One region of the Variovorax sp. FW305-3-2-15-B-LB1 genome, then DNA from elsewhere that is predicted to be linked to it. Evidence: riboswitches for the same ligand, from Rfam matches in the RefSeq annotation. Region 1 holds a riboswitch; the other holds the start of a gene.
What was found. Region 1 has a riboswitch for S-adenosylhomocysteine ahead of ahcY (adenosylhomocysteinase). Riboswitches for the same ligand answer to the same signal wherever they lie in the genome.

Region 2: linked by a shared signal. The riboswitch ahead of metH (methionine synthase) and the one ahead of ahcY (adenosylhomocysteinase) in region 1 are both predicted to bind S-adenosylhomocysteine.

What each region holds. Positions count from the first base shown of each region.
Region 1 covers NZ_JBYSZY010000067.1:1,932-7,437, reverse strand. Annotated here, with positions in the region: gene AC3WQR_RS27810 (alpha/beta fold hydrolase) at 1-584, opposite strand, end outside; gene AC3WQR_RS27805 (hypothetical protein) at 581-1,024, opposite strand; gene AC3WQR_RS27800 (alpha/beta fold hydrolase) at 1,070-1,999, opposite strand; gene phaP (TIGR01841 family phasin) at 2,022-2,519, opposite strand; S-adenosyl-L-homocysteine riboswitch at 2,771-2,839, shown strand; gene ahcY (adenosylhomocysteinase) at 2,905-4,344, shown strand; gene AC3WQR_RS27785 (TlyA family RNA methyltransferase) at 4,350-5,183, shown strand; gene metF (methylenetetrahydrofolate reductase [NAD(P)H]) at 5,194-5,506, shown strand, end outside.
Region 2 covers NZ_JBYSZY010000016.1:115,312-120,817, reverse strand. Annotated here, with positions in the region: gene AC3WQR_RS13040 (LysR family transcriptional regulator) at 1-264, opposite strand, end outside; gene AC3WQR_RS13035 (PACE efflux transporter) at 367-804, shown strand; gene AC3WQR_RS13030 (lipase secretion chaperone) at 826-1,737, opposite strand; gene AC3WQR_RS13025 (esterase/lipase family protein) at 1,749-2,804, opposite strand; S-adenosyl-L-homocysteine riboswitch at 2,937-3,012, shown strand; gene metH (methionine synthase) at 3,035-5,506, shown strand, end outside.

The sequences.
Region 1 (5,506 bases):
ACGTCGAAGTAACGCCGGTCGGACCACGCATGAAAGAGCTTCATGCGGCTGAAGTCGATCGGCGTGGTGAAGAGCGCCAGGTTCTTCATCGGCCCGCCGGGGTGTAGGGCCGCGTACAGCGTGGAGAGCACGCCGCCCATGCAGTAGCCGGCGATGGTCACGTCGTCCTCGCCCGAGTCTTCCTGCACGCGGCGGATCGAGTCGGGAATGAAGTCGAGCACGTAGTCCTCGATGCGCAGGCGCTTCTCGTCGGGGCGCGGCGCGTTCCAGTCCATCACGTAGACGTCGTAGCCCTTGAGCAGCAGGTACTCGACCATGCTCTGGCCCGGCGCGAGGTCGAAGATGTAGGCGCGGTTGGTGGTGGCCATCACCATGAGCACCGGCACGCGGTAGATCTCGTCGACCATCGGGCGGTAGTGGTACAGGCTCAGCGTGCCGCGCCGGTGGATCTCGTCCTTGGGTGTGAGGCCGACGGCGGGCGCGGTCGAGGTCAGGAAGTCCAGCCCCTTGATGTTGCGCTGGATCGTGCGCTCGATCTCGCCGCGGATGTCGGGCAGCTGGAAGGTGTCGGGCGGCGCGCTCATGGGCGGCGCTTTCCGGCGGGGCGTTTCTTGGCGGCGGCGGCCTTGGCGGCCGGTGCAGGCGCTGCCGCCGCCGCGGGCGGCTGCTTGGTGCGGCGCGGCCGGGGCGGCGCAGCAGCTGCATCGGCGGTCCGCGCGGCAGGCCCGGCCCCGCCTTCCAGCGCGCGGCGGATGCCCGCCAGGTGGTCGTCGATGCGGTGCAGCTGCTCGCCCAGCGCCTGCAGGTCGGCGCGCGTGGGCAGGTTCAGCAGCGTGAGGTAGCGCGCCATCAGGTCGCCCACCGCCTTCTGCGCGGTGAGCGAGGCGTTCATGCCGCCGTGCATGCCCTGGCGGAACGGGTCCGAGGCCATGGCTTCGTTGGCGAATTCGTTGGTGCTTTTTTCCCACTGGGCCGTGAGCTCGCGCCACAGGGCCATGGGATCGAGGGACGGAAATTGGCTCATGAAAAACACCTCCGTCTGGGTTCGTTGTCGTGTCTCTTTTTTTCTTCAGTGATCGTCGCGCCGCGCCGCCCGTGCGGTGTGCGCGGCGATGGCTTCGATGATCTGCGGCCACATCGCGATCGGCAGCGCATGGCCCATGCGCGGAATGCGCAGCAGCGTAGCGCCGGGAATGGCCTCGGCCACGTCGATGCCGCAGGCCACGGGCACCAGCGGGTCGACGTCGCCGTGGATCACCAGCGTAGGCACCTGCACCGCGCGCAGCGCCGGCTTGCGGTTGCCCGACGCGAACACGGCTGCCAGCTGGCGCGCCACGCCGCCTGGGTTGAGGCCGCGCAGAAATGCGAGCTGCGCACGTTCGGCGTCGCGCGCCTCGTCGAGCGGAAAGGCGTCGGGGCCGCGCAGCACGCGCCACAGCTTGGCGTGGTGCGGCAGGTAGGCCTCGAAGCTGGTCGGCGCGGGCGCGAACAGCACCGCCAGCGCCTCGGGCGTGGGCGGCGGCAGGGCCGGGTCGCCGGTGCTCGACATGATGCTGGTGAGCGAGCGCATCCGCCCCGGATGGTGGATGGCCATCTCCTGCCCGATGGCGCCGCCCATCGACGCGCCCACGACGTGGGCGCGCGCGATGCCCAGTGCGTCGAGCAGGCCGGCGCAGTCGTCGGCCATGTCGCGCAGCGTGTAGGGCACCTGCAGCGGGCGCCCGGCCATGGCCTGCAGCATCAGCGCCTGGATGTCGGGCACGCCGGCGTGCGGCAGGTGGGTGGAGTGGCCGATGTCGCGGTTGTCGAAGCGGATCACATGGTGGCCGCCGGCCTGCGCCAGGCCGGCGCAGAACGCGTCGTCCCACGCGACCATCTGGGCGCCGAGGCCCATGACCAGCAACAGCGGCGGCGCCTCGGGGTCGCCGAAGCTGTCCCAGGCCAGTTCGATGCCGTTGGCGCGGGTGCGCCGTTCGGTGCGGGGCGCGACGGCGGTCATGCGGGCCTTTCTTTTCTTCTTGTTACTTGCGCTGCAGCAGCTTCGTGACCTCGTCCACGTTGGCCTGGATGCGCTGGCGCACCACGTCGAAGGCGTCGGCCTGCGACTTGGCGGCCAGGGTGGCCAGTTCCTTGATGTCGTCGACGGCGCGCTGGAACGATTGGCGGCCCAGCTCGTCGAGCTTGGCGAGGTTTTCCTTCGGGTCCTTGCCCGGCATCGCCTTGGCGGCGGTCTGCCATTCGGCGATGGCCGTCTTGATCATTTCGGTCTGTCGCTGCACCACGGTCTGCAGGCCCTGGTAGGACTTTTCGTTGGCCTGCATCAGCGCCTGCAGGTCCTTGCGGCCGCTGTCGAGCAGCTTGCCGGCGCCGCCGGTCAGGTTCAGGTTCTGCAGGCGCTCGGCCATGCCCTTGAGGTTCTTCATCGGATCGAGCATGTCCGCGGCGGACGGCGCCGCCTGCTTCGCGCCGGCGCTGCTGGCGGTGGTTTTTTTCGCGGCGGCTTTCTTGGCAGTGGCCATGGTGCGGAATCTCCTGTGTCGGGTGATGAAAACAATCGAACGGGTGGATGCAGGCAGCGGCCGGGCGGCCGGGGCCCGCCGCCACGATACGCCGGGCCGGCGCGGCTCAGGGCGCTCCAAGCGCGGATTTGCCTGCGGAGTTTCCCGGGGTGGCCCGCGCCGCACGGCCCGGCCTGGCGGGCGCCCGCGCTTTCCGTGATGTGGGATGCCCCGGTCGATTGGCGGGCCGGGCGGCCGCGACTACAATCCGGCGCTCCGAGGAGCGTTGCAGCGCCGTCAGGCGTGAGGCTCGGACCACATCGCAACCACGCTCACCCGCTGTTCTCGCGGTGAGTCTTTCTTCCCCGTACGCAGTGGCATCTTTCAAACCAGTTTTGGAGTTCACATGAGCGCTGTACTCAAGCCCACCCCCGTCTCGACCGCCGACCAGGCGATTGCCGACCTGTCCCTTGCCGCCTGGGGCCGCAAGGAAATCAAGATCGCCGAAACCGAGATGCCCGGCCTGATGGCCATCCGTGAAGAGTTCTCGAAGGGCCAGGCCCTGAAGGGCGCGCGCATCACGGGCTCGCTGCACATGACCATCCAGACGGCCGTGCTGATCGAGACGCTGCAAGCCCTGGGCGCCGAAGTGCGCTGGGCCTCGTGCAACATCTTCTCGACGCAGGACCACGCCGCCGCCGCCATCGCCGCCGCCGGCACGCCGGTGTTCGCCATCAAGGGCGAGTCGCTGAAGGACTACTGGGACTACACCCACGCCATCTTCGACTTCGGCCCCAAGGGCTCGAAGGGCGAAGGCCCGAACATGATCCTGGACGACGGCGGCGACGCCACGCTGCTCATGCACCTGGGCCAGCGCGCTGAAAAAGACCTGGGCGTGCTCGCCAACCCGACCAGCGAAGAAGAACGCATTCTGTACGCCGCCATCAAGGCCAAGCTGGCCGTGGACGACACCTGGTACACCCGCAAGTCGGCCGAGATCATCGGCGTGACCGAAGAGACCACCACCGGCGTGCACCGCCTGAACGAGATGAGCGCCAAGGGCACGCTGCTGTTCCGCGCCATCAACGTGAACGACTCGGTCACCAAGAGCAAGTTCGACAACCTCTACGGCTGCCGCGAATCGCTGGTCGACGGCATCAAGCGCGCGACCGACGTGATGATCGCCGGCAAGGTGGCCTGCGTGGCCGGCTACGGCGACGTGGGCAAGGGCTCGGCCCAGGCCCTGCGTGCACTGTCGGCCCAGGTGTGGGTGACTGAAATCGATCCGATCAACGCCCTGCAGGCCGCCATGGAAGGCTACAAGGTCGTGACCATGGAGTACGCCGCCGACAAGGCCGACATCTTCGTGACCACCACCGGCAACCGCGACGTGATCCGCCACGAGCACATGGCCGCCATGAAGGATCAGGCCATCGTCTGCAACATCGGCCACTTCGACAACGAGATCGACGTCGCGTCGATCGAGAAGTACGAGTGGGAAGAGATCAAGCCGCAGGTGGACCACATCACCTTCCCCGATGGCAAGAAGATCATCCTGCTGGCCAAGGGCCGCCTCGTGAACCTGGGCTGCGGCACGGGCCACCCGAGCTTCGTGATGTCGTCGTCGTTCGCGAACCAGACCATCGCCCAGATCGAGCTGTTCACCAAGCCCGACGCCTACCAGGCCGGCAAGGTCTACGTGCTGCCCAAGCACCTGGACGAGAAGGTCGCGCGCCTGCACCTGAAGAAGGTCGGCGCCATGCTCACCGAGCTGACCGACTCCCAGGCCGCCTACATCGGCGTGAGCAAGAACGGCCCTTACAAGCCGGACACCTACCGCTATTGATCCGCGTGCGCGCCGATCAACTGTTGGTGGAGCGCGGCCTGGCCGCGTCGCGTTCGCAAGCGGTCCGGCTCATCGCCGGCGGCATGCGCTGGCGCGACGCGGGCACGGGCGACGCGTGGCGCAACGTCGCCAAGAACAAGGATGAAGTGCCCGAGTCGGCCGAGCTCGAGCTCGCCGACGCCGCCGAGGCACGCTACGTGTCGCGCGGCGGCCTCAAGCTCGAAGGTGCGCTGAAGACCAGCGGCGTGGACCCGACCGGCAAGCTCTGCCTGGACGTCGGCCAGTCGACCGGCGGCTTCACCGATTGCCTGCTGCAGCACGGCGCCGCCAAGGTGGTGGGCGTCGACGTCGGTCACGGGCAGCTGCATGCGCGCATGCGCGAGGACGAGCGCGTGGTCGCCATCGAAGGCGTCAATGCGCGGGCGCTGTCGCCGGCCGATCTGCAGGTGGACGATGGCGAGGACGACGAGGTGGGCGAGGCGCTCGAAGTTGCCGAAGCCCCGGCCGAGCCGCGCTTCGACCTCATCGTCGGCGACCTGTCCTTCATCTCGCTCACGCTGGTGCTGCCGGCCGTGGTGCAGTTCCTGGCCGACGACGGCCAGTTGCTGATGCTGGTCAAGCCGCAGTTCGAGCTGCAGCCCGGCCAGGTCGGCAAGGGCGGCATCGTGCGCGACGAGGCGATGTACGCTGTGGTCGAGAAGCGCCTGCACGACGCCTGCGCGGCGCTCGAGCTGAAGGTGCTGCGCTGGTTCGACAGCCCGATCGCCGGGGGCGACGGCAACCGCGAGTTTTTCATTCACGCCGTTCGTGCTGCTGCCAAGGCGGGCGACGGTTCCTAAGGAGACGCAGGTGCGCCTTCCGCTGAGTTTCGAATTCTTCCCGACCAAGACGCCCGAAGGCGCGGTCAAGCTGCGCGCCGTGCGCCAGCAGCTCTATGTGCGCAAGCCGCAGTTCTGCTCGGTCACTTACGGCGCGGGCGGCTCCACGCACCAGGGCACTTTCGGTGCGGTGCAGGAGATCCTGGCCGAGGGCGTGGACGCCGCCAGCCACTTCTCGTGCATCGGCGCCACGCGCGCGACCGTGCGCGAGCAGCTGGCCGAGCTGAAGGCCATGGGCGTGAAGCGCCTGGTCGCGCTGCGTGGCGACCTGCCCAGCGGCTACG
Region 2 (5,506 bases), on a different contig from region 1:
CGTGAGCGCCAGCGCTTGCACCTGCAATTGCCGCAGCTGCGCCGCGAGCAGCCGCGCCTGCGGCTCGAGCGAGCGCGCGGCCGACGTGGGCTGGGGCTCGCGGCCGCTGCGGTCGAACAGCGGCAGCGCCAGTTCGGCCTCCAGGTTGGCGATGGCCATGCTGACGGCCGACGGCACCTTGCGCAGCGCCCGCGCGGCGGCCGAGAACGAGCCGTGGTCGATCACGGCCAGGAAGACCTCGACGTTGTCGCTGGAGAAAGCCATGGCGCCCCGATCTATCAATAAAACTGAAATAAGTTAACTTTTTATATCAACTAAAAGCAAATAAAGTCCCTCCATCGCAGTCAAACACACAGAGAAACAGTCATGCAGGGCCTTCAGCGTCGGATCGTTTACATCTCCCTCTACGAGGGCATCGCCATCGTGGCGGCCAGCGCCGGCCTGGCCCTGATGTCGGACGCGGGGCTCGGCCACTCGGGCCTGCTGGCCGTGGGCGCCTCGGTCATCGCGGTGATCTGGAACCTGACCTTCAACGCCCTGTTCGAGCGCTGGGAGTCGCGCCAGGCGGTGCGCGGGCGCAGCCTGAAGCGCCGCATCGCCCACGCCATCGGCTTCGAGGGCGGCCTGATCGCCTTCCTGGTGCCGATGCTGGCCTGGGGCCTGGGCGTGTCGCTCTGGCAGGCGCTGGTGATGGACCTGGGCCTCGTGGTGTTCTTCCTGGTCTACACCTTCGTCTTCAACTGGGCCTTCGACCGCGTGTTCGGCCTGCCGGCCTCGGCCATGGGCGAAGCGCAGCCTGCGTAAGCCTGCGCTTACTTAGCCGATTCACTTCGCCGGCTTGGACGCGGCGGCCGAGCGCATCGCCAGGGCACCGCTCAGGCGCAGGCGCTCGTTTTCGTTGAAGAGCGTCTCGCGCAGCTGGGCCCGCTCGGCCTCGGGCGCGCTGGCGTAGCGGTCGAGCCGGGCATTCCATTCCTGGGTTTCCTGGTCGAGCGTGGCCAGGCCGCGCGCCACCTCGTAGCCGTAGGCCTCGCTGCGCGCGGCAAAGCGCTCCTGGGGGCTGGCGCCGCGCGCCTGCAGCGCCTCGGTCTGGCGCATCACGTCCAGATGGGCCACCGCCTCCTTGCGCACCTCGCGCTGCGCCGGCGACAGCCAGGCCTGCTCGCTTTGGGCCAGCGCCGCGGCGCGCTGCTCGGGCGTGAGGTCGGGGTTGGACAGCAGCTCCATCTTCTCGGCCATGAACCTGTCCTGCCGGATCTGGTCGCCGAACAGGCCTTCGATTTCCTCGGGCGCGAAGAACTGACGGCGCACCGCCTCGCGCGCCTCCAGGCTGCGCCGCAGAAAGGCCGGGTCGCCCGGCGCGGGCGGCTGCAGGGTGCGCAGGGCCTCCTGCATGTCGACGTAGCGCTCCAGCAGGCCCAGCGCGCGCACGCGCCAGTCCTCGCGCAGGCGCTGGGCGAGCAGGGCGGGTGCGCGGGCCATCAGCGTGGCCTTGCTGTCGGCCTGCGCTTCGGCGAGCACCTGGTCGAAGAGGGTGATGAGGTCGCTGGTGAGCAGGGCGTCGGGGGCCGCGGCGGTGGACTGCTCCGGACGAGGCGCGGTGGGCACCGCGACCGCCGCCGTGGTGCGGGGCGCGGCGGCCTGCGGCGCATCGACCGCCCCGGGGCCGAGCGCCAGCCAGCCGGTCCCCGCGGCCACCAGCGCGACCGCGCCGACGGTCAAGGCCACACCGCGCATGCGCAGCGTCCTCAGAGCCCCGCGCTCTTGAGTCGCGCGGCCTGTTCCCTGAACAGCTCCGGCGGCTTCTTCTCGTAGTACGGGAACTGGCTGCCGTAGGTGTTGCCGAAGGCCTGGTTCACCTCGTCCAGGTGGTTCTGGCGGTAGTCGCCCAGGTGGGTGCCCAGGCGCGTGGTGCAGACCGCGAGCAGGCCGTCGTTGGGCTCGCCGAAGAAGAACAGGCTGCCCAGCGTCGACAGCGCCGTGTCGCTCGGGTCGAACAGGTTGAAGCTGGTCGACACGCCCGACCACGAGTAGTAGCGCACGCCGTTGGCCACGGCCGCACCGCTCTTCACGTCGCACGACGAGCCCGGCGCGGGGCGCCCCTGCGGGAACTTGGCGTCGAAGGCCGCGCCGCCCGCCGTGGTCAGCGAGGCCAGCGCGTTCAGCGGCACCTCGGGCAGCTGGCTCGGGTCCTTGCCCGAGAGAAAGCCGATCAGCCCCGTCAGCAGGCCGACGGCCTTCACCACCAGGGTCTGGCCGATGCCGCCTTCGGGCAGCTTGGCCAGCAGGTCGGCCACCTTCGAGCCGCCGTTGGCGCCGCCCACCGACGTGACCGAGGCCACCATGTCGGGCGCCACCGCCGCCACGTAGCGCACCGTGGGCGAGCCCTGCGAATGGCCGATGAGGTTGAACTTGAGCGTGGGGTTCTGCTCCAGCGCGCGGATGGTCTTGAGCTCCTGCAGCAGCTGCTCGCCGCGGATCTCGGAGGTGTTGGTGCCCGACACCTGCGCCACGTACACCTTGGCGCCCGCCGCGGCCAGCCTGCCGGGGATGTCGTAGAAGTAGTCGACGCCCAGCAGGTTGTCGAAGCCCAGCAGGCCGTGGACCAGCACGATCGGGTACTTCGTCTTCGCCGTGTCGGAGGTGACGCGGGCCTCGACGCGCGTGGCGCTGTCGCCGGCGGCGGCACGCGCCGGTGGCGCATGAACCGCGAGGGCCGCGGCGGCCAGGAGGCAGCAGCTCAAGGCCACGGCGCGCATCGGGGTGGCTGCATGCTGCAACCGGACATTCCACTTCCTGGCCATCGGCGAACTCCCTTACGTTTGGTTAAAAACACGAACGTTCGTTCAGAAACGGTGGGCGCATTCTGTTGACACGTGCAGGAATGAAAACTGGGGTTTTCCCAGGGCGCAATCGAATCGACCTAAAATGCGCGACTTCCCAAGGAGCGTTGCAGCGGTTCGCCACAGAGGCGAATCGTCAGGCTTGGGGCGACAACGACGCTCGCCTGTCCGACTCTTCCGCAGGTGAGGCCATGTCCCAGATTCCCGCATCCGTTTCCGCTCCCGTCGCTCCCCCTCCCATGAAGCTGTCCGGCCTCGAGCCGGTCGCCATCGGCGAAGGCTCGCTGTTCGTCAACATCGGCGAGCGCACCAACGTCACCGGCTCCAAGGCCTTCGCGCGCATGATCCTGAACGGCCAGTTCGAGGACGCCCTGGCCGTCGCGCGCCAGCAGGTGGAGAACGGCGCGCAGGTGATCGACATCAACATGGACGAGGCCATGCTCGACAGCAAGGCCGCCATGGTGCGTTTCCTGAACCTCATCGCCAGCGAGCCCGACATCGCGCGCGTGCCGGTGATGGTCGACAGCTCCAAGTGGGAGGTCATCGAGGCCGGCCTGCGCTGCATCCAGGGCAAGGGCATCGTCAACTCGATCTCCATGAAGGAGGGCGTCGACAAGTTCAAGCACGAGGCCAAGCTGGTCAAGCGCTACGGCGCCGCCGCTGTGGTCATGGCCTTCGACGAGAAGGGCCAGGCCGACACCTACGCACGCAAGATCGAGATCTGCGAGCGCGCCTACCGCGTGCTGGTCGACGAGGTGGGCTTTCCGCCCGAAGACATCATCTTCGACCCGAACATCTTCGCCATCGCTACCGGCATCGAGGAGCACGACAACTACGCCGTCGACTTCATCAACGCCGTGCGCTGGATCAAGCAGAACCTGCCCGGCGCCAAGGTGTCGGGCGGCGTGAGCAACGTGAGCTTCAGCTTCCGCGGCAACGACCCGGTGCGCGAGGCCATCCACACCGTGTTCCTGTACCACGCGATCCAGGCGGGCATGGACATGGGCATCGTCAACGCCGGCATGGTCGGCGTGTACGACGACCTGGAACCCACGCTGCGCGAGCGCGTGGAAGACGTGGTGCTCAACCGCCGCTCCGACGCCGGGGAACGCCTGGTCGAAGTGGCCGAGACCGCCAAGAGCGGCGCCAAGGACGACAGCAAGAAGCTCGAATGGCGCGGCACGCCCGAGCACCCGGTGCACGTCAACCAGCGCCTGTCGCACGCGATGGTGCACGGCATCACCGACTTCATCGTCGAGGACACCGAAGAGGCCTACCAGCAGATCCTCGCCAAGGGCGGGCGTCCGCTGCACGTGATCGAAGGCCCGCTGATGGACGGCATGAACATCGTGGGCGACCTGTTCGGCCAGGGCAAGATGTTCCTGCCGCAGGTGGTGAAGTCGGCGCGCGTGATGAAGTCGGCCGTGGCCCACCTCATTCCGTACATCGAGGAAGAAAAGCGCCAGGACGAGGCCGCGGGCCGCGACGTGCGCACCAAGGGCAAGATCATCATCGCCACCGTGAAGGGCGACGTGCACGACATCGGCAAGAACATCGTCACCGTCGTGCTCCAGTGCAACAACTTCGAAGTGGTGAACATGGGCGTGATGGTCCCGTGCCACGAAATTCTGGCGAAGGCCAAGGTCGAGGGCGCGGACATCGTGGGCCTGTCGGGCCTCATCACGCCCAGCCTCGAAGAGATGCAGTACGTGGCCGGCGAGATGCAGAAGGACGACCACTTCCGCATCAAGAAGATCCCGCTGCTCATCGGCGGCGCCACCACCAGCCGCGTGCACACGGCCGTGAAGATAGCGCCGCACTACGAAGGCCCCGTGGTCTACGTGCCCGATGCCTCGCGCAGCGTGAGCGTGGCGCAGAGCCTGCTCTCCGACCAGGCCACCGCGTACATCGACGAGATCAACGCCGACTACGAGAAGGTGCGCACGCAGCACGCCAACAAGAAGCAGGTGCCGATGTGGCCGCTGGCCAAGGCGCGCGCCAACAAGACGCCCGTCGACTTCGCGAACTTCGTGCCCACGGTGCCCAAGTTCATCGGCCGGCGCGTGTTCAAGAACTTCGACCTCACCGAGCTGGCCAAGTACATCGACTGGGGCCCGTTCTTCCAGACCTGGGACCTGGCCGGCCCGTTCCCCGCCATCCTGAAGGACGAGATCGTCGGCACCGAGGCCGTGCGCGTGTACGCCGACGGCCAGCGCATGCTCAAGCGCCTCATCGAAGGGCGCTGGCTCAGCGCCAGCGGCGTGGTCGGCTTCTGGCCCGCCAACACCGTGAACGACGACGACATCGAGCTGTACACCGACGAGACGCGCAGCGAAGTCGCACTCACCTGGTACGGCATGCGCCAGCAGACCGAGAAGCAGATGATCGACGGCGTGATGCGCCCCAGCCGCTGCCTGGCCGACTTCGTCGCGCCCAAGGACAGCGGCGTGAAGGACTACGTCGGCGTGTTCGCCGTCACGGCCGGCCTGGGTGTCGAGAAGAAAGAGAAGTTCTTCATGGACGACCTCGACGACTACTCGGCCATCATGCTCAAGGCCCTGGCCGACCGGCTGGCCGAGGCCTTTGCCGAAGCCATGCACCACCGCGTGCGCACCGACCTGTGGGGCTACGCGCCCCACGAGGGCCTGAGCAACGACGACATG